2 linked regions of the Paenarthrobacter nicotinovorans genome follow. Each later gene encodes a partner of the first gene's protein in a complex. Links are inferred from orthologs where the notes say so. Each region holds a gene or a part of one and is shown on either strand. Other genes may lie near its edges. The genes, in order: dnaB and dnaG.

The links.
Region 2: the proteins of dnaB (region 1) and dnaG are in contact, whole or in part, in a crystal structure (PDB 2R6A), measured with the Geobacillus stearothermophilus proteins. The link is inferred for Paenarthrobacter nicotinovorans from one-to-one orthologs. Residues at the interface, in WP_033016901.1 of Geobacillus stearothermophilus: Ser13, Glu15, Ala16, Gln18, Glu91, Leu92, Asp94, Ala95, Val96, Pro97, Thr98, Ala99, Ala100, Asn101, Tyr104, Tyr105, Ile108; in WP_049624496.1 of Geobacillus stearothermophilus: Lys456, Leu457, Leu458, Pro459, Ala460, Asn463, Ala464, Leu467, Leu535, Leu536, Ile537, Ala538, Gln544, Glu545, Asp548, Tyr549, His552.

Annotation. Positions count from the first base shown.
Region 1 is NZ_CP089293.1:4,234,008-4,245,960, forward strand. What follows is about bases 4,380-7,323. They hold dnaB (replicative DNA helicase), read right to left. Parts: upstream 6,573-7,323; coding sequence 5,187-6,572; downstream 4,380-5,186. Other genes in these bases: JMY29_RS19775 (hypothetical protein), read right to left, coding at 4,380-5,092; JMY29_RS19785 (hypothetical protein), read left to right, coding at 7,165-7,323. In the rest of the region: JMY29_RS19750 (sugar phosphate isomerase/epimerase family protein), read left to right, coding at 1-705; JMY29_RS19755 (SDR family NAD(P)-dependent oxidoreductase), read left to right, coding at 735-1,508; JMY29_RS19760 (dihydroxyacetone kinase family protein), read left to right, coding at 1,542-3,278; JMY29_RS19765 (ribose-5-phosphate isomerase), read left to right, coding at 3,288-3,746; JMY29_RS19770 (hypothetical protein), read left to right, coding at 3,826-4,287; more of JMY29_RS19775, read right to left, coding at 4,361-4,379; more of JMY29_RS19785, read left to right, coding at 7,324-7,638; JMY29_RS19790 (hypothetical protein), read left to right, coding at 7,646-8,221; JMY29_RS19795 (TFIIB-type zinc ribbon-containing protein), read right to left, coding at 8,222-8,599; JMY29_RS19800 (FMN reductase), read right to left, coding at 8,649-9,275; JMY29_RS19805 (alpha/beta hydrolase), read right to left, coding at 9,366-10,325; JMY29_RS19810 (alpha/beta hydrolase), read right to left, coding at 10,344-11,372; JMY29_RS19815 (GNAT family N-acetyltransferase), read right to left, coding at 11,490-11,953. UniProt on the Escherichia coli protein: The main replicative DNA helicase, it participates in initiation and elongation during chromosome replication. Travels ahead of the DNA replisome, separating dsDNA into templates for DNA synthesis.
Region 2 is NZ_CP089293.1:1,505,837-1,517,791, reverse strand. The notes cover bases 5,617-8,562. They hold dnaG (DNA primase), read right to left. Parts: upstream 8,059-8,562; coding sequence 6,175-8,058; downstream 5,617-6,174. Other genes in these bases: JMY29_RS07020 (deoxyguanosinetriphosphate triphosphohydrolase), read right to left, coding at 8,108-8,562; JMY29_RS07040 (hypothetical protein), read left to right, coding at 5,617-5,814. Also shown: JMY29_RS07060 (multidrug effflux MFS transporter), read left to right, coding at 1-1,191; JMY29_RS07055 (glycine zipper domain-containing protein), read left to right, coding at 1,226-1,405; JMY29_RS07050 (bifunctional lysylphosphatidylglycerol flippase/synthetase MprF), read left to right, coding at 1,561-4,059; JMY29_RS07045 (alpha/beta hydrolase), read left to right, coding at 4,082-5,365; more of JMY29_RS07040, read left to right, coding at 5,407-5,616; more of JMY29_RS07020, read right to left, coding at 8,563-9,424; tRNA dihydrouridine synthase DusB, read right to left, coding at 9,489-10,670; JMY29_RS07010 (response regulator transcription factor), read right to left, coding at 10,714-11,325; JMY29_RS07005 (sensor histidine kinase), read right to left, coding at 11,322-11,955. UniProt on the Escherichia coli protein: RNA polymerase that catalyzes the synthesis of short RNA molecules used as primers for DNA polymerase during DNA replication.

The sequences.
Region 1 (11,953 bases):
TACGTACTGGATGCCGAGGCAGTGGAGGCGGTTGCCGCCGTCGTCAACAGCTCGGGACTGCGCGTCCGCTCGGTCAACGGCGACGTCGGCGACCTGAACGCAACGCTCGACGCCGGCACCCGGGAAGCGCGCGAACGACACCTCGGGATGCTGCTCACCCTGGCGGCCAAGACCGGCGCGAAAGCACTTGTCCTGCCGTGCGGTGCGATCGACCACGATCCTTTGCGGGGCCTGGAAGAAGACATCGACGCTGTCGCAGCTCAACTTATTCACGCCTCTGCCCGCGCCAAGGAGTTCGGCGTCGAGCTGTGGACCGAATCCCTGCACTACTACCGGCTGTGCTGGAACACCGAACGCGCGCAGCTGCTCGCCGATCGCCTTGCCGGTTCCGACGTCGGGATCGTCATGGACTTCAGCCACATCGTCGCGTCCGGAGGCGACCCCGCGGATTTCGTGGACCGCTTCTCCGCACGGATAAAGCACGTCCACCTGCGTGACGCGGTTCCAGCGACCGCAAACGAGCCCGGGAACATCAACCTCAGCATCGGCAACGGACAAGCAGACTTCGCTGCCGGCCTTTCCGCGTTACGGGACGTTGGCTATACCGGCCACTTCTCCCTGGAACTCGAAACCCGGGACGTCACCCACGACGAACGGCCCGCGGCTGCAGCCAAAGCGGCCAGCTACATCTCAGACCTCATCTAAACCGCGTTACCTCATATTCAAGGAGCACCATGACCACCATCCAGCGCACCGCCGTCCTCACCGGAGCTACTTCCGACCGCGGCATCGGCCTCACCACTGCCCGTCGTTATGCCAGCCAGGGCTGGGGCATTGTGATCCTGGACCTCGACGGCGAGAAGTCCGCCAAGGTTGCCGCCGAGATCGCCAATGAATTCAACGTTCCCGCCTTCGGCTACGAAATCGACGTTGCCAATGAAGCTTCAGTCACCGCAGCGCAGGCCGCCGTCGCTGCAGAAGTCACCGCCGGAAACCTCCCGCCCGTCGGAGCCCTGGCGAACATCGCCGGCATCACCTCACCCGTCCCGTTCCTGGAAACCACGCTCGAGCTGTGGCACAAGGTCATGGACGTCAACGCCACCGGCACCTACCTGGTCACCAAGGCGTTCCTGCCGGACATGATCGCCAACGGTTGGGGCCGCATCGTCAACATGTCCTCGGTCTCCGCACAGCGCGGCGGCGGCGTCTTTGGCAAGGTTCCCTACTCCGCAGCCAAGGCCGCCATCCTCGGCTTCACCAAGGCACTCGCCCGCGAAATCGGCGACACCGGAGTGACCGTCAATGCCATCACCCCCGGCGCTGTGGACACCAACATCCGGGTCGGCAGCACCGAAGAGCAGGAAGCCGCCATCAACGCAGGGATCCCCTTGGGCCGCAACGCCACCACGGAGGAAGTCGCCGCTGTGATCACGTTCCTCTCCTCCGAGGACTCCGCGTACCTCACCGGCACCACCATCGACATCAACGGCGGCAGCCACATCCACTGATTCGGGCCGCTCGAAGGAAACCCAGGACCCACCATGACCAAAATCTTCAACGACCCCGCCGACTTCGCCGATGAAGCCCTTGCCGGTTTCTGTGACGCCCACTCGGACCTCGTCCGGCAGGTGGATGGCGGCGCCGTCCGTCGCAACCGCCCGGCCTCGCCGAAGGTCGCTGTCATCACCGGCGGCGGTTCAGGACACTACCCGGCCTTCGCCGGCATCATCGGGCCGGGCTTTGCTGACGGTGCAGTGGTGGGAAACATCTTCACCTCCCCGTCATCTCAGCAGGCCTACTCCGTGGCCAAGGCAGCCGACTCCGGTGCCGGAGTCGTCTTCACGTACGGCAACTACGCCGGCGATGTCATGAACTTCGGCATGGCCAGCGAACGCCTGAACGCCGAGGGCATCCGGGCAGAGAACGTTCTGGTCACCGATGACATTGCCAGCGCCTCACCCGGGGAGATCGGGAAGCGGCGCGGCATTGCCGGGGATTTCGTGGTCTTCAAGGTCATGGGTGCTGCTGCCGAAGCAGGACTTGACCTCGACGCAGTGGTTCGTCTGGGACGCAAGGCGAATGGGTTGACACGAACCATTGGCACCGCGTTTGGCGGTTGCACCTTCCCGGGAGCCGACCAACCGTTGTTCCGCCTTCCCGAGGGACAGATGGGCCTTGGGCTGGGTATCCACGGCGAGCCGGGACTGTTCGATACCGAGCTGCCATCCGCCGTCGAACTTGGCCGCGAACTGGTGCGCCGGGTCCTGGCCGAAACTCCGGCGGGCGCTTCCCGGAGACTCGCCGTGATCCTCAACGGCCTGGGTTCCACCAAGCATGAGGAGCTTTTCGTCCTCTGGCGCACCGTCGCTCCCCTGCTGCGCGAAGCCGGTTACACGCTGGTGATGCCGGAGGTGGGTGAACTGGTGACCTCGCTGGATATGGCCGGTGCGTCGCTGACGCTGACCTGGTTGGACGATGAGCTGGAGCAGTACTGGACCGCACCTGCCCTGACTCCGGCCTATCGCCGTGGCTCTGTTGGCTTCGATGCCGGTGTTTCCGAGGTCGTCCACGAGGATTCCGCGACCGAAACTGCCGACTACTCCTCCACAGCTGAGTCCCGCGCTTACGCAGCACAGTGCCTCTCGGCCCTGGACACTACCGCATCGCTGCTGCGGGCTTCCGAATCGATGCTGGGGGACATGGACGCGATAGCAGGCGACGGCGACCACGGCCGCGGCATGGTGCGCGGATCCGCAGCTGCCAACGAGGCCGCAGCAACCGCGTTCGAGCGGGGTGCGGGAGCCGGTTCGGTCCTGATCGCGGCGGGCGACGCCTGGGCAGACAAGGCTGGAGGTACCTTGGGCGTTCTTTGGGGTGCCGGGCTCCGCGCCTTCGGCGAGCGGTTGGGTGATGCAGAGACCCCGACGCCGGACGTCCTCGCCGAGTCTGTTCGCGCCTTCGCGGACCGCATCGCGGGCCTTGGGAAGGCCGAGATGGGCGACAAGACCATGATGGATGCCCTGCTTCCGTTCGCTGCGTCGCTGGAGGAACGCATCGCTTCCGGCATCCCTGTCGAAGAGGCTTGGGCAGTTGCTGCGACTGACGCTTCGGCCGCTGCCGCGTCCACCGCTGACCTCCGCCCCCTCAAAGGCCGAGCCAGGCCGCTGGCCGAGAAGAGCCTCGGTACGCCGGATCCCGGGGCGACGTCGCTCGCCATGGTGTTCACCGCCGTCGGACCGCATTTCACCGCAGTTCCCGTAGCTGCCGTTACCAACTAGGAGAATTCCATGCGCATTATCGTGGGCGCCGACGAAGCCGGCGTTGATTACAAAGACCGGATCATGGCCGACCTCAAGGCCGACTCCCGGATTACTGAAGTGATCGACATCGGAGTCAACCACGCGGATGAAGACTTTACCCGCCCCTACCCATACGTTGGAATCACTGCCGGAGAGATGATCCGCGACGGCAAGGCCGACCGGGCCATCCTGTTCTGCGGCACGGGAATCGGCGTGGCCATCGCGGCCAACAAAGTACCCGGCATCCGGGCCACGGCAGCACACGATTCGTTCTCCGTCGAACGCTCAGTCCTGTCCAACGACTGCCAGGTCCTCACCATGGGTCAGCGCGTCGTGGGCGTGGAGCTTGCCCGTCGCCTGGCCAAGGAGTGGATCGGCTACGCGTTCGATCCATCCTCCGGCTCAGCCGCGAAGGTGAAGGTGCTGAGCGACTTCGAGGGCTGCTAAGCCTTCACAACGGCTGCACAGTCATTCCTGCCCGCCTCACCAGTAGCATTGGTCCAAACAGGCCCGAGCAGGAGAGCTGATGCCCTACATCGTTGACTTCAAGAACGTTTCCACTGTGGGACTCGAGTCCTCCCCCGTAGCGGAAGCCGCCGCAGGACTACGGGCCAACGAAGCCCGCTACTACAAGAACAAGTACGACCATGAATTCACGGTCAGCCCCGCCGACGAGCTCCCCGACGTGGTGGACAGGGTGAGCCGGATCCTCAAGGAAGAACGCGACATCGTGATCAAGTCGCGGCCACTGGAAGCCACGTCTTTCCAGGTGGAGGACCTTCAGATGGCCTACGTTTTCTACGAGTCCGGGCTGTCCATCAACGTCATGTACAGCGTTGGCGAGGGAAAAAGGGCCGTCGGGTTCAAGCTCTCCGACGGCATGGAAGTCCCTGAAGAACTGGAATCAAAGTTCAAGTTTGCCCGCCAGAAATCCAAATTGGCCGGCACCATCCGCGGGTCCTACTTCGTGATCAAGGGCGAGTACTGACCCTGCTCAGGGCAGCCTTAAGCCGATGAAGGCCGTACGTGCGGACGAACCCGCCCGCACGGCCTTCACGGAACTATTTGATGAGCGCGGCGGCCTGGTCCATGAGCGCGCCTGCTGCTTCCGGCCCACCGGCCGCAGCTTCGGTACCTGAGGCCGTGGCCGAGATCAGGACACCGTCCTTGACGGCGTGCGCCGTGTAGATCGCTCCCGTTTTCCCGTCAGGCATCACCATGAGCGTCTTCAGCGCCACCGTGCCGGGCACGCCGCCAACACCTTCGATCTTTTCGGTGGAGGTTGTTATTGCCTCTCCCTCCGCGGAGAACGTCATTTTCCGGCACGTTTCTGCCAGGGACTTGCTTGACTCCACGCTCTCCTGCAGCACGGCAGAGTCGACTCCGGACGTCAGCGATACGTTGCTGATGAAATCGCCCACCTTGGCCCGGGCCGTCCCCGCGATGCTCGAACCGGAGATATCGTGCGGAACTCCAAGAGTGCGCAGGTCCTTGCAGCTTTCCGGTTCAATGGTGGCCTTGCCGAAGCCGTCCAGCAGTGAGGCGTACTGGCCCAAGAGCTCCTCACCGGAAAGTACGGCGGGACTGCTGCCATCAGAGGCCTTGATTTGCCCGACCAAAACGACGAGTTCTTCGTCGGTGTACTGCTTTGCCGGGGACGGTGTGCTGGAGGCAGTTTCGCTGGCCGCAGCCGCCGTCGAGTCCTGCGATGCCGGCGTAGTGCCGCCGCATGCCGTAAGAGTCATCGCAACGATTGCTGATGCCCCAAGTCCGAGCAGCAAGTTCTTCTTCATATGATTCCCCAATAAGTCATTGATAAACCCGCGGACGCGGACCGAGTCAACACTACTGGCCCGGTCACGTTGTCCGGGGAGGGCCACAAGAAGATTAGAACCCGCCGCCACCGCCGGTGTCGCCGGCCATGTTGGCAAAGCGCGAGTAGTGGCCTTGGAAGGCGACCACGATGTCCTTGGTGGGGCCGTTACGGTGCTTGGCGATCAGGATGTCCGCTTCACCCGCACGCGGCGATTCCTTGTCGTAAACGTCTTCACGGTGAAGCAGGATGACCATGTCGGCGTCCTGCTCGATCGAGCCTGATTCACGGAGGTCGGAAACCATCGGGCGCTTGTCTTGTCGCTGCTCGGAACCACGGTTCAGCTGTGACAGCGCGATGACGGGAACCTGGAGCTCCTTGGCGAGCAGCTTGAGTGCACGCGAGAACTCGGAGACTTCCTGCTGTCGGGACTCAACTTTCTTGCCCGAGCTCATGAGCTGGAGGTAGTCAAGGATCACGAGCTTGAGGTCATGCTGCTGCTTCAGGCGGCGGCATTTCGCCCGGATCTCCATGAGGGACATGTTGGGGCTGTCATCAATGAACAGGGGAGCATCGTTCATGCGGCCCATGGTGGTGGCAATCTTGGACCATTGCTCGTCCTTGATGGTTCCCTTGCGGAGATCCTGGAGGCCAATGGTGGCTTCTGCGGAGAGCAGACGCATGGCGATCTCATTCCGGCCCATTTCCAAGGAGAACATGACCGTGGCCAGGTTGTTCTTGATGGCAGCCGAGCGGGCGAAGTCCAACGCGAAAGTGGACTTACCAACAGCCGGTCGGGCTGCGATAACGATCATCTGGCCCGGGTGGAGGCCGTGCGTCAGTTCATCGAGCTCGTAGAATCCTGTGGGAACACCGGTCATGCCTTCGCCGCGGTGGCCCGAAGCTTCGATCTCGTCCACAGTGGACTCCATGACGTCCTTCAACGCCACGTAGTCCTCGGCGGTGCGTTTTTCAGCCACCGCGTAGACCTCGGCCTGTGCTTGGTTGACGAGGTCCTCCACCTCGCCGTCCTGGCCGTAGCCCATCTGCACAATCTTGGTGCCGGCATTGACCAAGCGGCGGAGGACCGCTCGTTCGGCCACGATCTCCGCGTAGTACCCGGCGTTTGCGGCGGTGGGAACAGTCTGGATGAGCTCGTGGAGGTAGGCGGGGCCGCCGATCCGGTTGATCTCGCCGCGCTTGGTCAGCTCGTCCGATACTGTCACGGCATCAGCAGGTTCACCACGGCCGTAGAGGTCAATGATGGATTCATAGATGGTCTCGTGCGCCGGCCGGTAGAAGTCATGTCCGCGGACGATTTCGACGACGTCGGCGATCGCATCCTTGGACAGCATCATGCCGCCCAGTACTGACTGTTCGGCAGGAATGTCCTGGGGAGGCTTCCGGCTCGAGTCCGAAGCGCGAGTGCCCTCGATTGAGTCCAAGTGCGTAACTGACAAAGCCGTCCTCCATTTTTGTACCGCTGCAGGGCTGAACTCCCTGGCGGCCTGTAAAGCGCAGTGTGTGGCTAAACCGTCCGCCGGGGTTGCTCCGAGAATGTCAGGCAGCTCCGACAAAATAGCGGTATCCACAAGTTATCCACAGCCGCTTCCCTGAGATCGTCACCGTAAGCGGCTTTTTGCGACCAAGGAAACTCGACTCGGGGATATCCGTGCCCAAAATGGACACTTCAGACACGTTACAGCAGGTACCCGAAGGCCCCTGTGGATAAGCTGTGGAATACCACCTCCACGTTGTGCACAGACTGTGCACTACTCTGTGGATAGAGAAATTCTTTTGACGGAATCAACCCTCTGACCTGCGGAAACGCTTCTCACAAGCTGTGGACTAAAGAAAGATTCAGCGGAAAATCATCCACAGCCCCAAGGGTTCCAAGGAGGCCCGGAGTGGCTAAAAGCACCATAAACATGCCCCAAATGTGATGCATCTTACTTTTCGTGGCTGAATTTGACACTATCCTCTCAGAAGCCTATGCCCACCGTGGAATGTGCTGTGGATAACGCAGTTCTGGCATAAGCTCTAAGCATGGGGATGAACTTTGGTGACGTGTTGACGATTGCCCTTCCGCTTCTTGTCCTCCTGGGCCTGTTGTGGGCCTTGACTGCGGCCTTCAAACCACGGGACACCGGGGTGTCGGATGCTGAGAGATACCAGCGGGAACTGGCAGCCCGCTCCGCCGCGCACCAGGCTTCCCAGGTCCAAGAGGCGCTGGCCCTTCGAGCCCGCATCGAGGCCACCACCAAGCCGAGCCAAAACGAAGCCCAACACAGCCAGCAGACCGAGCAGAACCGCACGGCAGTCCAGGCGCAGGCCGCCCGTTCGCAGGCCGCCGGCCAGCAGGGCCACCAACCCGCTGTGCTTCCCAACGGCCAGCTCAACCCCCAGCTCGCCTTCGAGCTGCAGAACCTGGTCCGAAGCGGCAAAAAGATTGAAGCCATCAAAGTTCTTCGCCAAGCCACCCACTCAGATTTGCTTACCGCCAAGAACTACGTAGATCGGCTCTGACAACGCCATGGATTCCATCCTCATTCCGCTCCTGATCCTCATTGCGGTGGTGGCGGGAGTGCTCCTGCTCATTCATTCCTTCACCAAGCGCTCTGCTGAAACAAAGACGGGCAACGACGCAGCAAATGCGCCAATGGACCCCGTGGATCTGGCCAAGGAGTCTGCGGCCAAGCTCAACCAGGAACAGCACCGCCAGCTGTACTCGCTCATAGCCCAGGGCCAGGGCATGGCGGCGATCAAGCTGTATCTGCAGGCCACGGGTGAGGGGCTGCGGGCCTCGCGCAACGCCGTGGGCGCTTTGGCGGCACACCCGCAACCATTCACGCCGGAAGCCCCGGCCAAAGACCTGCTCGCGGATGACGACGATGAACCGGAGCGTTTTCCCTACCGCTACAGGGCAATCGTCAGCAAGGGTGACGTCACCCGCGAAGTCAGCAGCAATATGCTCAACGACGAAATCTACGGACGGATCCGCACGTTGGCCAAGAGCGGTGACGTGGAAGGCGCGGCCTTGGCCCTGACCCGCCATTCGGACATCAACATCAAGCAGGCCCGTGAATTCATCGAGCTTCTGGACGACTAGCTAGAAGTCAAAGAGGTCGCCCAGGAAGCCTTCCTTCTTCTTCCGTTTGCGGCCGTACTGGTCGCGGCCACCATCCCGCCGGTCGTAGTCCCGACGGTCACGGTCATGATGGTCGCGGTCATGATCGTGCCGGTCGCGGCGGTCCCTGTCGTCGTACCGCGGTTCCTGCGGACGGGATTCAAACGGGTTGTAGAGGGGCGGCGGGGCGATCGGCGGTTGTGGTGGCGCCTGCCGGCTGACGGCCGGGCCGGTCTCAGCTGCTACGCGGTCAATAATCTTGTCCAGCTCACCGCGGTCCAGCCACACTCCCCTGCATTGTGGGCAGCAGTCGATCTCCACGCCGCTTCGTTCGCTCATCACCAGGTCAATGGAATCCACAGGACACTTCATGCTTGCCCCAACGACCGGCACGCGCTAAAAGTTCGGCCTACCTGCCGGCTGAGATTCCGGCCAGCAGCTGCTCGAACGGTAACGACTCGAGGGCGTTGTCCTTGCGGTGCGGCTGCGGGCCGCTGAGCAGTTGCACGAGTTCACCCGCGGCCCGGTCCACCCGCGACGAAAGTGGCGAGGCGCCGTCGTCGGTGTTTCCCCAGTCCTGCGGCCCCGCGAAGACGCCCGTAGCCGCGATCCTGGTGCGCAGGTAGCTGAACAGGGGCCGCATGGCGTAGTCGAGGACCATCTGGTGGCGGTCGGTGCCGCCCGTCGCGCCCAGCAGTACGGCCTTGCCGTCCAGCGACTTGGGATCGAGGACGTCGATGAACGACTTGAACAGACCGCTGTAAGAGGCGCTGAAGACGGGGCTGACGGCGATGATGGCATCGGAATCCTCGACGCCGGCAATCACCTCCGCGAGGCGCGGTGCGGCGTAGCCGGTAACGAAGTTGTTGGCGATGTCCACCGCGAGGTCGCGCAGCTCGACGATGTCGATCTTCGCCTCATAGCCGGCTCCGCGCAGCTGCCGCTCGGCAGAAGCTGCCAGCTGGTCCGCCAGCAAGCGGCTCGACGACGGGACGCCGAGTCCGGCGGAAAGTACGGTGATGCGGCGGGTTTCCATGGCATTCTCCTGTTGCTTGTTCATCCAGCTTACATGCATTTGCATCTAAATCTAAGAACAGGGGCCCTTCCGGAAGTATTCCCTCCTGGCCTACGGAGTCTTGAGTTGCTGCAGGAACTCCACAGTAGCCGCGGCGATCTGCGCCTGCGCCACGGACCTGTCCACGCCCGGCTGACCGTCTCCGGGCTGCGCTCCGTAATTTCCAAAGAAGGCATGGTTCCCGCCTTGGACCGCGACAAACCTGGTGTCACCCGGCAGCAAGTCGCGGGAGGCCTCGATCTTCGCCGGAGTGCTGAGGCCATCTTCTGTTCCGGAAATGGACTCGACCATCAGCCCCGCACGCTCCCGGAGGGATTCCAAAGGGTAGGAGGCGTACAGAAGCAGCCCGTCCACATCGGCGTTGCCAAGCGCGAAGGAACTGGCACTCACCCCGCCGAGCGAGTGGCCTCCCACTGCCCACGTGGTGATGGCGGGGTGGGCGGCCATGGCGCTGCGGGCCTGGTCTCCGTCCAGCAAGCTGAGGTTCAGGGGCTCTTTCAGAATGACCACCAGGAACCCGGCATCGGCGGCGGGCTTGAGCAGGTCCACGTAGGCGCGGGCTTCAACCCGGGCGCCCGGATAGAACACCAAGCCTGTACTGACCTCACTCGCCTCGGGAGTCAGCACGATCGACGTCGGATCCTCGGTGATCGAAAAGCTGGACGCCGGGCCTGAGGCCTGGTCAGCAGGTGGCTGGTACGCGAATGGATTGAGCCAGAAGAGCATTGCCACAAGCGCCAGCACCGCCACGCGCCCAAGCCAGGCCCCGACCGTCCGCACGACAGAACGCGGCCGTAGTGCGCGTCGACGCCGCCACAGCAGCAAGCCCCACAAGAGCCCGACGACGGCGGCAGTCACCAAAAGCGACGGAAGCAAGGGGTGGCCCCGCAGTACGGCCGGGTTCCCCGCAAGCATCCATGCCGGCACCAGGACCAGTACCGCGGCACAGACAACAGAAGCCCAGAAGAGGAGGGGAGTGCGGGTTATCCGACGTTCAGGGGAATCAGCCATTCCCCCATAATAGTTCCATCATGGAGATACTTTGGCGGTATACCGCGCCAGGAAATCGAACGTCCTGTCCCGGGCCTCCTGTGCCTCGCTGAAATTCAAGTGGAACTGGTATTCGTGCGGCAGCTCGGGCTCATGATTGGCCGGCCAGAACAGCTCCGTCACCGGCACCCCGGCGTCCTTCAGTCGGTTGCTGTACGGAACGGATTGGAGCCAGGTAAGGCCGTCGCCGTTGCCGCCGCTGATGAACGTCGGCGGGAAACCGGGGGTAACAAAGTCGATGGTGGACATGGTGGCCCCGGCATACGTGGCAGACCAATCCTTGGTGCCGGTGTAGGCCCAAAGGGAAGTCTTGAAACCCCACGCCACGATGCCGTTCAGGTCCGCCATGGCGCGAAGATCGTAGACACCGCAATGCAGGATGGTGGCAGCAAGCTCCGATTTCCGGAGGGCCGGCTGGATTCCCATGAGATTGGCATACTCCGGGTTCACCGTGAGCGTGGTCATCTGGCTGGCCAGCTGGGCGCCGGCGGAGTCCCCTGCGAGGACGATGCGGTTGGTGTCCACATTGAGCTCGGCGGCGTGCGCCTTGATATACGCCAGGGCTTCATTGATGTCCCGCACAGCGGTCGGGTACGTGGCCTCGGGCGCAATCGGATAGCTCATCCCAATCGTGGTGTAGCCCTTGGCCGCCAGAATCTGCAGATAGGGATTGACGTCGCGTTGTGCCCCGGAAATCCAGGCGCCCCCATGAATCCACACGACCGTAGGAAGGGGAGCCGCCGTGCCTTGCGGGCTGAAAACGTCAAACGTGGAGCCTGGCTTGTAGACAACGCCGGCCTGGGTTTCCAGGGGCGTGTCGGGAACGTAAGGCGTCATCTCGTCGATGGTGGCTTGGGCACCCCGTTCAAAAACACTGCGGATGAGCAAGGCCGAGGGCCAGGGCGTAGCGGAAAGAGCCAAGGCCAGGACCAACACCACCAGGATGGCCAGCTCGAGCTTCCGCAGCCGTGAGGTACGACGTCGTGGAACCTTCGGTCGCGGTGGCACTTGAGCCGTTTCGGCTTTCCCTGCACTGGCTTGAATCGAATCCAAAGGCCCCATCACACACTCCCCCAGTCGGCGCATCCCTGGACCCATGCTAAGGCGGGGAGCCGTTGGATGGGATCAGGACAGCGGCCGTGCCGCCGAGAGCAGGACGCCCTCACCGCCGTCGAACGTCACCGTATGAAAACCCGGGCCACGCGCGACCTCCCGAAACCCCCATTTCCGGTGCAGTGCCAACGAGGCCTGGTTGCGGGCGTTCACTACGTACCAAGCGTCGCCGGCCTGCTGCCAAATCCATTGGAGCCTTGCTTCGGTAAGCTCCTGGGCCAGCCCTCGTCGTCGGAAATCCGGCAGGACGGTGATGCCGGCCAGATAATGACCGGCGGGCGCCGATCCGTCCGGGAAATCCCATTGGTGCGTTTTGGCCCAACCCACGACGGCGGAGCCTCCTCCCGCCGGTACGTCCGGAGGCATCCCGGCCACAAGAACCAAACGCCCGGGATCAGCGATGGCGCTGCCGATCCTCAGCCCGAACGCCCGGGCGGCGGCGGGCGCGGTCCGGCCAGCGGCCAGCTCCGCCGCGA
Region 2 (11,955 bases), 2.7 Mb from region 1 along the record:
AGCCGACGCGAAAAGCTTGTCTACATTCTCCTCCTGGGCGCCTTGACGGCCTTGGGTCCCTTCACCATCGATCTCTACCTCCCCGCGTTCCCGGCCCTGGAATCAAGTTTCAACGTCTCGGAAGCGGCAATCCAGCTCACCCTGACCGGAACAACCGTCGGCTTCGGCCTTGGCCAGTTGGTGGTGGGACCGTTCAGCGACAAGGTAGGCCGCAGGCTGCCGCTGATCCTGGCCACAGCCGTGCATATTGGCTCTTCCCTGGGCGCTGCGCTGGCAACCGACATCGGCATGCTTTCCGTTTTCCGTGTCCTCATGGGAATCGGGGCGGCCGGAGGTGGCGTGGTGGCCATGGCAATGGTCAGGGACCTTTTCCACGGCTACTCCATGGTGCGGATGTTCTCCCGCATGTCACTGGTCAACGGGCTCGCGCCCATCCTGGCTCCGGTGATCGGGTCACAACTGCTCCTTGTCTTTCCCTGGCCCGGGATTTTCTACTTCCTGGCGTGCTACGGCCTGCTGGTCATCATCGCCTCCATCTTCTTTATCCGGGAGACCTTGCCTGCCGAACAGCGCGGCAAGTCCACCGTGACGGTCGGACAGCGCTACAAGAAGGTACTTACGGACCGGATTTTCGTGGGCATGGTGCTGGTGGGCAGCCTCAACTTCGGCGGCCTGTTCGCCTATTTGTCCGCGTCCACCTTCCTCTTCCAGAAGGTCTACGGCTTCTCCCCCCAGGAATACGGCATCCTGTTCGGCATCAATTCATTGGGCATCGTGGCCGGTGTCCAGATCAGTTCCCGCTTGATCCGGCGCGTAGCCCCGCAGTGGATTGTGGCCGGAGCAACGCTGTTCATGTTGTGCATGTCCCTTGTGATCGTCGTGCTTGATCTGTTCCACGTGGGGCTGTGGGGCACCTTGATTCCCCTGTGGTTCTACATCTGCGCCACCGGGTTTATGTTTCCGTGCGTCCAGGTGTTGTCCCTGGCCAACCACGGCGCACAAGCCGGCACGGCGGCCTCCCTCCTTGGCGCTTCACAGTTCATGATGGCGGGCATCGTTCCTCCGGTGGTCGGCTGGCTGGGGGTCACCTCCGCCGTCCCCATGGGAGCTGTGATGGCCGTCTGCATCACGGGTTCCATGACCGCACTTTGGTTGGTTGTGCGGCCACGGACCGTGCCCTCCATCCACTAGCTGCCATCCATCAACCGCACCGTAGGCTGTCACTATGACGAACAAACCGCACCGTAATGGCAGGGGCCTCTTTCTCGGTGCGATGCTGGGCGCGGTGGCCGGGGCACTCATCGGCCGCGCTGCAGGAAGCGCGGTTTTCGGCGCGTTGCTCGGTGCCGTGATCGGCGCCGCGGTTCTGTACCGGGTCAATCCTGGACCATGGAACCGTGACTAGGCAGGAATCGTGACCAGGCAGGAACCGTGACTAAGCGGCGGCTCTTGCCGACCCTCCGGCGTCGAACGTTTCAAAGCCTCCCCTAAAGCCCTGCCGCAGGGCAGAATGGTGGCCAGCCGGTGTTACCGGTGCCTAACCGGTGAAGGGGACATCACATGAGCACGGCGGTCGGATTTCGTGGCACCCTACGGGGCCTGGCAACCGTGCGGAGTTTGCCGCTGACGCTTGCCTTGGTGGTGGTCCTCTGGGTTTTGGCACTGGCGACGGGAAGCGTCCTTAACGGTCCTCCCGAAGCACTTCTGGAGCAGGTGGGGCTTGGCTTGGCCGTGGAACCCGGGCCGTGGTGGTCGGTCTTCACGTCAACGTTCTTCGGTTCCTCGCTTCTCGACTACCTGGCGTGCACCGCAGCGATCCTGCTGGGGGTCGGTATTGCCGAAAGGGTTCTGGGCCCGTGGCTGGCCCTGGCTGCCTTCATCGCCGGTTCCGCCCTCAGCGCACTGGTGCTGGTCGCGCTGGTGGCTTTCGGTACCGACAACAGCGACCAATGGCTGAGCTTCCTCGGCGGGGAGTACGCGGTGGGCGCTTACGGCGGAGCCGCGGCTGCCCTGGGATTTTCGACGGCGGCACTTGACTCGCTGTGGCGGCGTCGCCTCCGGACGTGGTTGCTCGCTGCGGCACTGATGTTCGCCCTCTTCGTTGGAGTGGCCCAAACTTTGCAGGCTCTCGCCGGCGCAGTGATCGGAATCGTTGCCGGCTGGGCCGCACACTCCGTGGTCCTTCACAAGAGCGGCGGATCGTTCAATGCCTCCAGCCTCCGTGAGACGCGTTTCCTGGTCGGCACGGTGGTTGGCGTCTTCGCCCTGGGGCCCCTGTTGACCCAACTGACGGGCACCTGGGAGGTGGGCCCGCTCTCGGTGGTCTCCGAGGTCATGCTCCAGGCAAGCCCCGACGTCGATGAGGTTCAGGAGGCCTGCAGGAACGAAGCGAACTGCGTGGCCCTGCAAAACATCGTTGGTGTCCGGAGCTTTGGTGCGGCCATCCTGACGGTGATCCCTGTCCTGCTCTTACTGGTTTGCGCCGAAGGCCTGCGACGCGGTCGCCGCCTGGCTTATCGGCTGACACTGATCATCCAGGTGTATCTGGCTGCGGTGACCGTCCTGGCGATCGTGCAGTACATCAGCGACCCGGATGTCACCATGGGCGGCGACGATTTCGGCTACCTGCTGCTGTACGTGGTCCCGGCTCTTCTTGCGCCCATCATCATCGTGGCGCTGCTGCTGGCCAACAGGCACAGGTTCAGGGTGGAGTCCAGCGACGCCGGATACCGTGCCCTTGGCCGGGCCGCCCTGATCCTGGCCGTGACCGCAGTGGCCCTCTACGTGGCGTTCTGGTTCCTGGAGGGCAACCCGGGCCAGTCAACCCTGTGGGACCTCGCCGGACAGCTGACGCACATCCTGGTGCCCTTCCCGGTCCCGTTCGTTGTGGCGCTGCCCCAGGGACTGCTGAGCACTGTGCTGTACGGCCTGGGAGGAGACGTCATCTGGCTTCTCATCCTGGTCCTGGTCCTCAACAACTTCCGCCGCTTCAGGATGATCGCCACCGACCCTGCTGCCGATCTCGGCCACACCCGCGAGCTGCTGCACCAGGGCGGTGGCACCTTGTCCTGGATGGCATTGTGGGACAACAACCAGTACTGGTTCACTCCGGACAGGAAGGCCGGCGTCGCCTACCAGGTCCACAACGGGGTGGCGTTGACCGTTGCCGGTCCCTACGGCGATGCCGGCCACCATGACGAGGCAGCGCTTGGTTTTGTGGCGCACTGTTCCGCATTGGGATTGGTCCCGTGTTTCTATTCCGCCGACTCCGGGCTGGATGGCCCGCTGCTCCCCTACGGCTTCAGGAAACTGGAGGTCGCGGAGGAAACACTTCTCAACGTCCAGGCAATGACATTCAAGGGCAAAGAGTGGCAGAACGTCCGCACTGCGCTGAACCGCGCTGAGAAGCTGTCCATCAAGGACCTTTGGTACCACTACGGCAGCATGCCGCCGGGCATCAGGGCCCAACTGGCTGAGATTTCCGAGGAGTGGGTGGCTGACAAGGCCCTACCCGAGATGGGATTCACCTTAGGCGGCTTGAACGAACTCAAGGATCCCGAAGTTCTCTGCTGCGTGGCGGTGGACGACGACGGCCTGGTCCACGGGGTGACCAGCTGGCTTCCCGTTTTCAGCAACGGCGAGATCTCCGGTTGGACCCTCGACTTCATGAGGCGCCGCACAACAGGCTTCAAGGGCGTCATGGAATTCCTGATCGCCTCAGCCGTGACGCACTTCAAGGAGCAAGTTCCGCAGATCTCCCTCTCAGGCTCTCCATTGGCCAATGCGGGGACCGGAGGCGCGGAAGGTGACCGAAGCACCCTGGACCGCGTCCTGGCCCTGTTGGGAAATGCCCTGGAGCCGATGTACGGCTTCAAATCATTGGCTGCCTTCAAGTCAAGGTTCCAACCCGAGCACCGGACCTTGTACATGTACTACCAGGACCCCCTGGCCTTGCCATCGATCGGACTGGCGGTCGGCTCGGCCTACCTGCCCGGGCTCTCGCCCGCACAAAGCGCTGGTTTGTTGAGGCAGATGGTGGCCCGGGAGCCTGCCGCATGACCGGTCATCCGGCGGTGCGTCCATGAACGATGTCCTGAAACTCGAAATCAGCAGCCCCGTAGTCCTGACGATCGCCGGGATCATCGCCGTCGGGTTCTTCCTGGTGCTCTTCCTCCGGCCGTCTGCCCGCTGGGTCCTCACGGCGATGAGCGCCATTGTGGTGGCAGGGCTGGTGGGGTGGTTCACCGTGTGGATCGTGGAGGACGTGCTGGACGTCTTTCACGTGGGACTGACCCCGCGGGTATGGTTCTGGTCGATCAGCTGCTTCGCCGCTTTGGGGTTGGTCGCGGTGAGTTTTCTCCACAGCGCGCGCTGGCGGAAAGTGGTGGCCATCATCTCGGTCCCCGTCTTCGTCACTGTCTCCGCCCTGCAAATCAACGCCGAGTTCGGACTGAACAACACCCTGGGTTCGGCCCTGGGGATCTCAACCGAGGACGTCATTGAACTGAACAAGCCGGACCCGGATGCGTCCATTCCGGCCGGACCCTTGTGGCAGCACTGGACTCCGCCCGCCAACATGCCCTCGAAAGGCAAGGTGGGGACCCAAGTCATCCCGGCCACGGTGTCGGGTTTCGACGCGCGCCCGGCCGGTATCTACCTTCCACCGGCTGCCCTGACTGCCAATCCACCGAGGCTTCCCCTGTTCGTCCTCATGATGGGCCAGCCGGGCCTCCCCGATCCGCAGTACGTCTCCGCCGCCCTCGACGAGTTCGCTGCAAAAAACAATGGACTGGCCCCCATTGCGATCGTCGCCGACCAGATCGGCCCGGACCAGGATGACACCCTGTGCCTGGACACCCCTAAGTACGGAAACGTCGAGAAGTACATCAACCAGGACGTGGTGAACTGGGCCAAGGACAACTTGAGCATCCTTCCGGACAGGGACCACTGGACCATCGCCGGATATTCCAACGGCGGCCAATGCGCCATCTCCTTCGCCGTCAAGTACCCCGGAATGTGGGGCAACGTGGTGGACATCTCAGGCGAGGAGTTCCCCGGCGCAGAGGACCCCACGGAGAACCTGGCCGGGATCTTTGGCGGTAACCAGGCCGCCTACGATGCCCAAAAGCCCATCAACATCATGAAGGGCAAACAGTTCCCCGACACAACTGCCGTGTTCACTGCCGGCTCGGACGACCCCACCTACGTGGCCGCCGCGAAAGCCGTGTCCGCGGCGGCGCAAGCGTCCGGAATGAAAGTGACCTACTACGAGGTACCCAACGGCGGACACGTGGGCCTGGCATTGAACGCAGGCCTGGAGAAGGGCTTCGAAGTGCTGTACCCGCGCCTGGGCCTGTCCCGCTAGAAGCTCTTTTCGCGGCCACCCACCGGCGATAAAGTTGAGATGTGCCACATTGGCAAGAGCTGAACCCGTTACCGGCACCGTGGCAGCGCAAGGATGACCGCATCCTCCCGCTGTGGTGGGAGCGCCTGTGCTCGGTGACCAGTCCGCCGTCGGCCGCTTTGTACGCGGGTGGACTCTTCACGGACGACCGGCGACGGCCCATAGCCCAGTGGTACAACCCCGAAACGGATGCCGCACTGTTGGTCGCTCCGGAGACCTCGCCGGAGTGGCCGGTCCAAAGGTTCGGGATTTTCTATGCCCCTCCGGGCGGCGGTTTCACGAGAGTCTACTCGGCGCCGCATGAGTGGCATCCGCGTGAGCCCAGGACCCCTCCCACCGAGCAGGACTCGTTCATGGCGGCTGTGGCGGAAGCCGCGCGCTTCCTCCAGGTGGAGATGGATTTCGTTTAAAAAGCAGACCCCGCACCAGCCATTAGGCGGGTACGGGGCCCTTGTGCTCCTCCGACTGGACTTGAACCAGTAACCCTTCGATTAACAGTCGAATGCTCTGCCAATTGAGCTACGGAGGAATGAAGCGGTTATGACTTTAGCAAAGGTTTTACCGGATGTGAAATCGGTCGGCGATACCCCCTGGGGGTATAAAAATACCCCCGCTCCGGCGAACCGGAACGGGGGTATTGTGCGCTCCTCCGACTGGACTTGAACCAGTAACCCTTCGATTAACAGTCGAATGCTCTGCCAATTGAGCTACGGAGGAATGAAGCGGTTACTAGCTTAACAGGGGGCTGCCGGAAAACGAAATCGAGGATCTCAGCCGTCCGAGCGCAGCGCCCGGCGTTCCATTTCGAGCTGCATCAACTCACGGTTCAGCCGCTGGAATTCCTCAGGCTGGGAGGCAGCGTCGAGCCGTTGGAGCTGCCCCATCTTGTCGGCCTTGATGCGGGTGATCTGAAGCTCGAAGAGTCGGGCCAGGATATCCCGGCAATACCGTTGCATCGCTTCCGGGGTGCTGGCGGGCAGTGGTGTCACAGCAAGTTCGGACACCAGATTGCGCAGGGGCTCGGGTACTTCCTGCCGGATCTGCTCCACCCACGACACCGGGTCTGCCGTATGGCCGAGCCCCGTGGCGCGGATCGCCGCATGGACGGCAGCATAGGCCGGCGTGGCGAACATCGTAGCCGCAAAGCGGTCCCACGCCACTCCACCAAGCACTGCGGGATCCTGAAGAACCACCTCGAGTGCTTGGCGTTCCATCCCCGCTACGGGGTCGCGGGGGTTGGGACGGTTGAACACCGGACCGCCCGACGGCGGTGCTGCCGCGGCCGCTGCTTGCTCGCCGCTGCCTGCAGCGTTGCTGCCGCTTGTCCCCCGTTTAGCGGCCGCGCCGACGTATCGGCTGACTTCCTCGATGGGCATGCCCAGCCAGCCGGCAAGGTTCCGCGTGTACTCGGGCCTTGTGGCTGAGTCCCTGATCTGCGCCACCACCGGAGAAGCCTCACGGAGCGCTGCTACGCGGCCCTCCACGGTGTCCAGGTTGTGCCGCCGCAGGGTGGCCCTGATGGCGAATTCGAAGAGCGGTTTCCGGGTACCGATGAGCTCGCGCACCGCGGCATCACCTTTGAGCTGGCGAAGGTCACAGGGATCAGCACCGGAAGGCTCCACAGCCACGTAGGTCTGGGCCGTGAAGCGCTGGTCCTCCTCGAACGCCCTCAGAGCGGCCTTCTGGCCGGCGGCATCACCATCGAAGGTGAAAATGACCTCTCCCCCGCTGCCGTCGTCCGAAAGCAGCCGCCGGGCCACCTTGATGTGTTCTGTACCGAAGGCTGTACCGCAGGTGGCCACCGCCGTCGTGACCCCTGCAAGGTGGCAGGCCATCACGTCCGTGTACCCCTCCACCACTACCAGCTGGCGCTCCTTGGCGATGTTCCGTTTGGCGAGATCGATGCCGTAGAGGACCTGGGATTTCTTGTAGAGCGTGGTCTCCGGGGTGTTCAGGTATTTGGGGCCCTGGTCGTCTTCGTAGAGCTTGCGCGCACCAAAACCGATGGTGTCCCCCGCGATGTCCCGGATGGGCCAGATCAGCCGGCCACGGAAGCGGTCGTAAATGCCTCGATTACCTTCTGAAAACATTCCAGTGAGCTTCAACTCAGCATCCGTGAACCCGCGTCCGCGCAGGTGCTTCAACAGCGCGTCCCAGCCTTGCGGCGCGTATCCCACTCCGAAGTGTTCGGCGGCAGCACGGTCGAACCCGCGGCCATCCAGGAAGTTACGGCCTTCCGCCGCTCCGGGGGTCAGAAGCTGTGCGCGGAAGAACTCATCGGCGATCTTGTGGGCGTCCAGCAGGCGCTGGCGCTTGCCCACTTCCTCGCGGCTGGGACCCGTCCCGCCGTCTTCGTACCGCAGCTCGTAACCGATCCTGGCCGCGAGCTTTTCCACGGCTTCGTGGAAGGAACTGTGATCCATCTTCTGGACGAAGGAAATGGCGTCGCCATCCTCGCCGCAGCCGAAGCAGTGATACCTGCCCACCTGCGGGCGGACGGTGAAGGAGGGAGAACGTTCGTCGTGGAAGGGGCACAGGCCTTTGAAACTGCCCAGTCCGGCACCTTTGAGCGTGACGTATCCGTCAACGACTTCCTTGATGTCCGTGCGCTGGCGTACTTCGTCGATATCTTCACGTTTGATCAGGCCAGCCACGTGTCCATCCTAGTCGCATCGACCAAACCGCCCGGCGCCCGGGCGCGCCTCACCAAAGCGACGGGAGGCTGCCCACCAGACGCTCGTACATGGCCAGGGCAGAGACGTCCGTCAACGACGCCACCTGGTCGATGACGACCCGCAGGCGGGCACCGTCGTCGACGGCGTCCCTCCAGTCGGCGGCGAACATCGGCTCCAGGTGGCGGTCGCCTGTGGCGTTCAAGACGCCCACGAGCGCGTGCAGCACTTCGCGTTGGCGTTCGTAGACAGGCTGCCGGTGGTCCGTGGAGATGACGAAGGTGGTGGCCAATCCCTTGAGCACCGCGATCTCCGTCACGGTCTCCTCGGGGACCATGAGTTCGGCGTCATAACGGGTGAGGTTGGCCGGTCCGAAATGCGCCCGCGTTGTTTCCATGGCACTCTGGCAAAACCTGCCGATCAACTGGCTGGTCATGTCCTTCAGCGCCGCCATCGACTTGCGGCTGCCGTCAGCTTCCCGGACCCAGACCTTGGTGGCCTCGAGCCGGGCAAGGGCAGCATCAATTTCGGCGGGGTCGTTGTGCGGGAGGTACCACTGCTTGGTGTAGCCCACCACCCGGGCCCGATGGTCAGGGTTCTCCATCCACTTCAGCTGGAAGTGGCCGGCAACGATCGCATCTTCCACATCGTGCACCGAGTACGAGATGTCATCGGCCAGATCCATCACCTGCGCCTCGATGCAGGAGCGGTTGCCGGGCGCGCCCTCGCGCAGCCACTCAAATACGGGAAGGTCGTCTTCGTATGCGCCGAACTTGCTGGTGCGGTGGCCATGGATCACGGGGGCGTCGACGGCGGACCACGGGTATTTGGAGGCGGCGTCCAGGCTCGCGCGGGTCAGGTTAAGCCCTGCCGGCCTGCCGTCCGCAGCGAGCACCTTGGGTTCGAGGCGGGTCAGCAACCGAAGCGTCTGGGCGTTGCCTTCGAAACCGCCGATCGTGTGAGCCACTTCGTTCAATGCGGATTCGCCGTTGTGGCCGAACGGAGGGTGGCCAAGATCGTGGCTCAGGCAAGCGGTGTCCACGACATCGGGATCGCAACCCAGCGAACGGCCCAGTTCGCGGCCTACCTGCGCAACCTCGAGGCTGTGCGTGAGCCGGGTGCGGACAAAGTCATCGGTATCCGGGGCCACGACCTGTGTTTTGGCGCCCAGGCGTCGCAGCGCGGAGGAATGCAGGACCCTGGCGCGGTCCCGTTCAAAGTCGGAGCGGTAGTTGCTCTTGCGCGGCTCTTCAACCCACCGGGCAGAGTCTGCCTCGGCGTATCCGGGGATGGCCAGCACAAAATCGTGGCTTGCTGCATCGTGGCCAAGCATTGCTTCGGTTCCCATGGGTATCTGCCTCCTTCAAGCGCCGGGGTGTGGAGCTTCTTGAGCCAGTCTTACACGTGTGAGGCTAACCGCCCGAAACGTCCAGCTCCGCTGCGGAGATATCCGCGCTCTGTTCAGCGTTCAGTTGACGGCTGTCCAGCCAGTCCTTGGGCAGCGCCGGCTTTTTCGGGGATCCGGCACGCCCCCGGGGGCCCTCGGAATCGACGCCCGGATAAGGAAGATCCATGTCCAGTTCGTCGAGCAATTCCCGCAGGACCTCCAGGGTGGGCACTGTGGCAAGTTTCGCCCGCAGCTCGCCGCCCACCACGTAGCCCTTGAAGTACCAGGCCATGTGCTTGCGGATCTCGCGGAGAGCCTTGTATTCGTCGTTCCCGAAGGTCTCCACCATCAGTTCCGCGTGACGGTAGACGCCCTCGGCAACCTCGCGCAGCCCGGGCCGGTGCCGCTGGTCGCTGCCTTCGAAAGCAGCCTGGAGATCGCCGAACAGCCAGGGACGGCCCTGGCACCCACGGCCGACGACAACACCGTCGACGCCGGTTTCGCGCACCATCCGGACAGCGTCTTCAGCGGACCAGATATCGCCGTTGCCGAGCACCGGGATGTCCGGGAGGGCCTCGCGGAGGCGGGCGATCGCGGACCAGTCGGCCTGGCCGGAATAGAACTGTGCAGCCGTCCGGCCATGGAGCGCCACTGCGGCAACTCCGGAGTCACGGGCGATGCGTCCTGCCTCCAGGTAGGTCAGGTGGTCATCGTCGATGCCTTTGCGCATCTTGATGGTCAGCGGGATTCCGCCCTTGGAGGCTTCCTTGACCGCGGTCTGCACGATCGAGGTGAAGAGGTCGATCTTCCACGGCAGCGCGGACCCTCCCCCGCGGCGGGTGACCTTGGGGACGGGGCAGCCGAAGTTGAGGTCGATGTGGTCGGCGCGGTCCTCGTCCACGAGCATCCGCACCGCTGCGCCTACGGTTACGGGGTCCACGCCATAGAGCTGGACGGAGCGGACTTTCTCGTCCTCGTCATGGGAGATGATGCGCAGCGATTCCGGCGTCCGCTCCACCAAGGCACGCGAGGTCACCATCTCGGCCACGTACAAGCCGCCACCGTATTCACGGCAGAGCCTGCGGAAGGCGGAGTTGGTGATTCCGGCCATCGGCGCAAGGATTACCGGGGTGTCCACGGTAATCCCGCCGAGCTTCAGGGGCGGGAGCTCAAGCTTTGGTGCGGGAGGCGTTGCTACTACAGTCACCTATCCATTGTTGCAAAGCAGGGCAAATCGGGGGCGCAGGCCCTCACAGAAGCCACCCGTTCTCATGTGCCAGGCGCACGGCTTCCGCCCGCGTCCGGCCGCCGGTCTTGGCCATCGCCGCTGAGAGATAGTTCCGTACCGTGCCCTCTGAGAGCATCGCCGCTTTGGCAATGTCCGCCACCGTACCGCCGTCGGATGCAGCCTTCAGCACCTCGACCTCCCGCTCGGTCAGCGGACTGTCACCGGAGGTCAGAGACTCCGCGGCGAGCATCGGGTCCACCACGCGGAGCCCGCTGTGCACGCGACGCACGGCTTCGGCCAGCTGCCGCGCAGGCGTGTCTTTGACCACGAACCCGGAGGCTCCGGCCTGCATGGCCCTCCTGAGATAACCCGGCCTGCCGAACGTCGTGACCATCAGGACGCGGCATGTCGGTACCGCACGGCGGACTGCCGCGGCAGCGCTGATGCCATCCAGACCGGGCATCTCGACGTCGAGCATCGCCACGTCGGCGGCATGCTCCAGCACGGCCGACACAACGCCTGCGCCGTCCGCCAGCTCCGCCACCACCTCGATGTCCTCTTCAAGCCCCAGAAGGGCGGCAAGGGCACCGCGCACCAGCGCCTGGTCGTCCGCGATCACCAACCGGATGGTCATACGTCAACAGCCAATCTGAACCCTCCCAGGTCGCTCGCACCTATGTTTACTGTGCCACCGGCACTGGCCACTCTCTCCCGAAGCCCCGCCAGCCCGTTGCCGCCCGCTGCCGGACCCGGCCCCACGCCGTCGTCCTCCACCAGAACCGTCGACGCCGTCAACCGGACCCGGCAACGCCCGGCACCGGAATGCCGCACAACGTTCGTCACGCCCTCGCGCAGTACCCAGCCGAACAGCTCACGGTGCTTGGCGGGCACCTGCTCCACAGTCCCCGGAAGATCAGCGTCGATACCCGCCGATTCCAGCGCCGTCCGGGCCGCCGCGAGTTCTGCCAGGACATTGACCCCGCGGTAGCCGGCAACTGTGGCCCGGACATCTGCGAGCGCACCACGCGCCAGCTCCTGGACTTCCACGATTTCCGCTGAGGCTTTGTCCTTGGCCGGTCCGCCGGGTGCCTGCTCCAACAGCCGGGCAGCCAACTCGGCTTTGACCGCTATGACAGTGAGGGAATGCCCCAGGATGTCGTGCATGTCCCTGGCCACACGGCTGCGTTCGGCGGCGACGGCGGCATCCGCCAGTTCAGTCTGGGCGGTCCGGAGTTCAACGGTCTGGCGGATCAGGCGCGCAAAC